One region of the Bacillus sp. GW823-FHT06A10 genome, then DNA from elsewhere that is predicted to be linked to it. Evidence: riboswitches for the same ligand, from Rfam matches in the RefSeq annotation. Region 1 holds a riboswitch; the other holds the start of a gene.

Region 1 (3,204 bases):
TCAAGATATGTTTGGAAATAGCTGATTGTAAAATTAATGATTCCTAAAAATACAAACAACGATAAACCAAATCGAATTAATTTCTTATTTGTAAACATATAACACCTCTCAAAATTAATTGGATATTCCTGCTTTTACTTCTTTATATTCCCACATCCCTATATTTGATTTTAACACAAAAAGAACTCAAAAAAACACAATATGCAAATATGCATATTGTATTAACAACACTCCATGATAATTTAGAAATTCCTGCAAAGAAAAAACAACTCCGTTACAGCTAACAGCTCGGGTTTCTTTTCTTATTTAACTTCATACCACCAACATTTACGTTCTTTGATTGTAAAATAAATGTGACAGAAGTTTATCCAGTTAATGCGTAGACAAGTAAATGAGCTAAATTATCGATATTCTATTTCGCCACATCCGTAGCACTAATGACTTTACGCGAATTTGACAAGAAAAAATATATAGATAGGTATGATCCATACCTATCTATAACATTACTTCTATTCTTTATCCAATTACGTCTTTTACGTCTGTATCCACTGGCCACTTTTCTAATGTATAAGCCATTTCCCAAAATGAATATTCATATTGACTGCTAATAATAAAATGCTGTTTCATACGTTTGCGGTCTGCCTCTGTTACTTTTTCAGCGATAGTATCTAAACGTGTAATTTGTTCTTCAACTAGCGTACGGAACCAATCAGATCCATAAGCAGAAATCCATTCGTTATAAATTGGCTCTTCCGGCTGGCACTCTTTTAAGCGTTCGCCAATTTCATAATACAACCAATAGCAAGGTAAAATTACTGCAATGATATCTCCTAAATGCCCTTCATACGCAGCACGATACATATGTGAAGTATACGCATATGCAGTTGGCGCAGGAATAAAATTATCTTTTTCTTCTTTTGTTATCCCTAGCTTTTTAGCAAAATTCTCATGTAAAGATAACTCGGCCTCATATGTATTTTGAGCATGATGTGCCATACGAGCTGTCGTCTCTAATTCAAGAGCTTTTGCAGCTCCTAAAGTTTGTACTCTAGCAAAATGACTCAAATAATATGAATCTTGAAGCACATAATAGCGAAAACTAGCTAAATCTAATGTTCCTTCACCAAGTTTTTTTACAAAAGGATGGTTAAAACTCGCTTCCCAAATTGAATCTACTTCTTTACGTAATGATTGTGAAAAAGTCATTTAAATCCCTCCAATAATGTATAAAATATAAGTATTTATCCACAATTATTAAAGCTGTAAAATAAAAAAACTTTCTTTACAGGCGTAAAGAAAGTGAAATTGACAGTATTTATTTACTCATTAAATAGCAACGTCTTTCCCACTTCCCTACGCTGGCATTAACCAGATCAGGTACTAAGAGTCTCAAAATCACATTTGATCTCAGCCTATAAAAGGCTCCCCTAGTGGATAAATATTTTGTTTTTATAATGTATTCATCATAGCATACTTCGTGAAACTGTCAAAAGAATTAGTTATATAATCTCCTTAAAACCCTTCTTCATTTCTAACTTTTAATGATGTTTCAATAATTATATCTAATAGTTTGCTATAACTAATTCCCGCTGCTTCTGCACTTTTGGGCAATAGGCTTGATTGTGTCATCCCTGGTAATGTATTAATTTCCATTACATATGGAATTCCGTCCTTCACCATCATATCAACTCTTGCATAAACACTACATTTTAATGCTTTATAACAAGTCAGTGAAGCTTTATTTACACGTTCATTAATTTCTGCTGGAAGTTCGATAACTTCCTCAACTGTACTAGTATCATCATATTTTGCATTGTAATCAAAGAACTCGGCTGCATGTCGAATTGAAACTATAGGTAACTGTTTTCCATCCAGAATAGAACATGTAATTTCATCACCTTTTATATACTTCTCAATTACTACTTCAGAATCCCATTCGAATACAGTTTCTAGCATTGAGATCAATTCATTTTTATTGTAAACGATTTTCACCCCGACACTCGATCCGCCAGAGTTTGGTTTTACCACTAATGGAAATCCTAACTTATCTAACTCATCAAGATTTAGATCCTCCATTTTTGTAAGTTCAATCCAATCTGGTGTTTCTACACCTTCATAACGTAAAATCTTTTTCGAAATATTTTTATCCATACATATACTGCTAGATAACATATTACTTCCGCTATAAGGAATCCCTAAACTCTCCAGTGTTCCTTGAACTGTCCCATCTTCTCCGTATTTTCCGTGTAATGCGAGCAATGCAAAGTCAATGTCTTTCGCTTTTTCAATTAAATCCATTTTTTCGTTTAATGTAATTGGAACTATTTCATACTTATTTTTATCTAAATGAGCAATCATTTCATTCCCCGTCATAATTGAAACTTGTTTTTCAGACGATACCCCGCCCATAATAACACCGATTTTCATTTTCTCAACTCCAAATTTCATTTTTTAATGTATCACCAATTATTTTAATTCCCCGAACTATTTCTTCTTCTTTCAAGCGCGAAAACCCTAATCGGAAAGTGTTTGCTCCTTCTCCATCAGAGTAAAAAACATCTCCAGGTGAAAACGTAACGCCTTTCTCATAACACTTTTGTAAAAGTGTGCGGGCATTCATACGCTCTTCTAGCTCTATAAATAAATGAAGTCCACCATCTCCAGTCATTCTTTTAAAAGGAATGTACTGGTTACATGCCCCGACAGCTAACTCATATTTTTTCTTATAAACAGATCTTGCCTTTTTTAAATATTTTTCAAAATATCCCTCATGTAAATATTGAAACAGAACAGCTTGATCTAGCGTAGATGTGTGAATCGTTCTTGCTCTTTTTACGCTTTCTAAATAATGAATCAGCTCTTTATCTGCAATAATCCAGCCTACACGTAAACCAGGGAAAAGCACCTTTGAAAAGCTACTAATATAAATCACATTATTGCCAGCTCCCGCAAAAGTTAATAATGGAGCTAAATGTGAACCTGAATAACGTAATTCTTCATTAAATCCGTCCTCTATAATAGGAACCTTGTATTTTGAGAATAACCTCATCAATTCCGTTCTTTTCTCTGAACTCGTAACAATACCGGTTGGATTATGATAAGAAGGAATTAAATAAGCAAAATCAAAATCTTTTTCACGCAAACTTTTTTCAACTTCATTCGTATCAATACCATCCTCATGCATATCAATCCCATGAACTTCAA
Region 2 (3,204 bases), on a different contig from region 1:
TATTTTAATAAGCCTAATAAAACAATTGAAGCTTTTATTCAGAACCCTTTCAATCCTATAGTTAATATATATAAAACAGGTGATATTGCTAAGTTGTTAGAGGATGGAAATATAGAATTTTTACATCGGAAAGATGATCAAGTAAAGATTAGAGGACATCGTATTGAACTAGGAGAAATCCAAAGTAAAATTTCTCAAAATCATAATATAAAAGAAAATGCTGTTTTTGCTAAGAAGAGTAAGGAAGGTAGCCAATATTTAATCGCGTTCTATACAACTTTAAATAAAAAAGAAATACCAGAATTAGTTTATCAGTTACAAGAGCAATTACCAGATTATATGGTGCCATCTAAACTAATTTATATTAATGAATTGCCACTTACACCTAATAAAAAGATTGATGTTAAGAAGTTAGCTCAGCTAGAAGAAAAGTATGAACCGGTTCGTCTACAAGAATATGTTGCACCTTGTAATAAAGCAGAGAAACAAATAGCGCGCGCTTGGGCGGAAGTATTAGGAATTTCAAAAGTTGGAGTACATGATGATTTCTTTACAATTGGTGGACATTCATTAAAAGTATTACGAGTCTTAACATTGTTAAAAGAAGATTTTTCACATTTAACAATTCAAGATTTCTTTAAAGAAAGAACGATATATGGATTAGCTCGAATTGAGCGAGAAGTAAAAGTAGAGAAAGAAGAAGTATTTCGTGAATATAAAGTGATTCACGAACCAGATACTATTACGTATGCAAACGTTTTAGAAGAAACCCAGATTTTAAATGTCTTTTTAACAGGAGCTACTGGTTATTTAGGATCACACATATTATATGAATTGTTGAGAGATACATCTGCTACTATTTATTGTTTAGTAAGACCAACCAAAGATGTGCAACAAAGAATTATAGATACATTAACAGGCTACTTTAGTGATATATGTGAAGAATGGTTACAGCGTATACAGGCCGTAGCTGGTGATCTGGGGGAAGAGTATCTTGGGATGAGCGAAGAAGAATTTATGTTCATCAGTTCTAAGATGGATACGATAATTCATTGCGGTGCAGATGTAAGACATTTTGGAGATGGAAAACAATTTGAAAATATAAATGTCCAAGGAACTAGCCGTATGCTAGCATTAGCGGAGAAAGGTGCTACATTCCATTTTATTTCTACAATTGGTATCCCGTTAGAATTAGCGGTAGATCAATGGGATACATACATGAAAACTGGTGATTTTAATTACAGTGTAGACTTAGAGAATGTATATTCAAATAGTAAACTACAAGCGGAAAACATTGTTCGTGAAGCAATGAAAAATGGTTTGCGCGGAAATATTTATCGTGCAGGTAATTTAGCATGTCATTCAGAAACAGGTTCGTTCCAACAAAATATTGAAGGAAACGCATTTTATCGTCTTATTAAAACAATGCTATTAATTGGGAAAGCACCAAATGTGAAGTGGAAAGTTGATTTCACACCAATTGATTTTGCTAGTAAATCAATTGTATCGTATTTAAAAGATTCGCAAATTGTAGGAGAGACGTTACATATTTGTCATCCACATCAAATTGAGTTTGAACAATTTATACAGTTAATTGGAGAGTGTGGATACAATCTTAAAATGGTTCCACTTTCAGAATATGTAAATACCGGACTTGAATTAGCGAAGGAAAATGAAGTAATAGCAGAGTTAATTGCTTCTCAAGTTGCAGGAGATGGAGCGCAGCAATCTGAAATTGTAATGGGTACGCGTAGAACGAATGAATGGATTAAGAAAAAAGAATTGATAGTACCAGCAATCAATAAAGAATTTATACAGCAGTTATTAGCTCATGGTGAAAAAGTTGGATATTTTCCAAAAATAATGAAATGATTATGCATGCTTTTGTTTGTTCAATAAAATAAATCATGCTACAATGAAAACGAATTAAGGACCGGGGAGCCAATTGGCTGAGAGGATGTAAGTAAACATCGACCCTCAACCTGATCTGGATAATGCCAGCGTAGGGAGTTACTTAAAGTGATGTAGCATATGTTATTCTATAATAACTTGCATACAAGGCTTTCCTACGCAGTAGGAAAGCCTTTTCTTATTTTTGAAATCTAATTTTATAAGGGGGATTTTATTATGTCACAACAAGTTACAATGTCATTTTCAGTAGTACCACAAGCGAAAACGAAAGATGTATATTCTGTTGTCGATAAAGCAATTGAAGTTGTGCAACAATCGGGAGTTCGTTATGAAGTAGGGGCAATGGAAACAACTTTGGAAGGAGAATTAGATGTACTTCTTGATGTCGTTAAACGTGCGCAACAAGCTTGCGTCGATGCTGGAGCAGAAGAAGTGATTACTTCTATTAAAATCCATTATCGTCCAAGCACTGGTGTAACGATAGATGAAAAGGTTTGGAAGTACCGTGATGAATATGCAAAACCAGAAGCAATCTAAACTTATTACAACTATTTGGCTTATCCTTCTCATTGCGATATGGGAAGGATCGGTTTCATTATTTAAAATCGAACCGTGGATTTTACCAAAGCCTTCTGCCATTGTTCAAGAATTAATTGGGATGAAAGATTTACTATTACCAAATACGATGCAAACACTGCAGGAAGTTATAATTGGACTATTCTTTGCAATTTTATTGGGGACGAGCATCGCAATTATTATGGACGTTATACCTTTATTTCGTATTTTAATAAATCCATTGCTCGTTATTTCGCAAACAATTCCAATTGTTGTACTTGCACCGCTATTTATTATTTGGTTTGGATATGGGATGTTGCCGAAAGTAATGGTCGTAATACTCGTTTGTTTCTTCCCAATTGCGCTTAGTATTTTAGAAGGTTTTCAAACAGTAGATAAAAACATGTTGAAGCTGTTACAAACAATGAAGGCGACAAAATGGCAAATTTACCAGAAAGTAAAATTTCCAGCAGTGCTTCCATACTTTTTCTCCGGTTTAAAAATTGCAGTTACATATAGCGTAATGGGGGCAATTATCGGAGAATGGCTCGGTGCAAGTGAAGGATTAGGCGTTATGCTTACGAGGGCTACAAAATCCTTTTTGACTGCCCGAGTATTTGGTGTTGCAGCAATCATCGTTATAGTGACATTATGCCTGTATTTTATCGTAGAGTTTATGGCAAGAATAACAGCACCATGGATATATAGAAAGGACGGCAGAAAATGAAAAAAGGTTTG

What was found. A riboswitch is a leader RNA that binds a small molecule or an ion and turns the genes downstream of it on or off. The one in region 1 is predicted to bind thiamine pyrophosphate.
Region 2: it holds a riboswitch for thiamine pyrophosphate, as region 1 does, so the genes downstream of both, AC1Q8M_RS24485 (MTH1187 family thiamine-binding protein) here and tenA (thiaminase II) in region 1, are expected to answer to the same signal.

What each region holds. Positions count from the first base shown of each region.
Region 1 is NZ_JBXAHT010000001.1:1,789,903-1,793,106, reverse strand. It holds gene AC1Q8M_RS09000 (DUF3937 family protein) at 1-98, opposite strand, end outside; gene tenA (thiaminase II) at 517-1,206, opposite strand; TPP riboswitch at 1,334-1,439, opposite strand; gene AC1Q8M_RS08990 (D-alanine--D-alanine ligase) at 1,513-2,427, opposite strand; gene pdxR (MocR-like pyridoxine biosynthesis transcription factor PdxR) at 2,432-3,204, opposite strand, start outside.
Region 2 is NZ_JBXAHT010000004.1:152,317-155,520, forward strand. It holds gene AC1Q8M_RS24480 (non-ribosomal peptide synthetase family protein) at 1-1,872, shown strand, start outside; TPP riboswitch at 1,925-2,026, shown strand; gene AC1Q8M_RS24485 (MTH1187 family thiamine-binding protein) at 2,128-2,448, shown strand; gene AC1Q8M_RS24490 (ABC transporter permease) at 2,420-3,193, shown strand; gene AC1Q8M_RS24495 (ABC transporter substrate-binding protein) at 3,190-3,204, shown strand, end outside.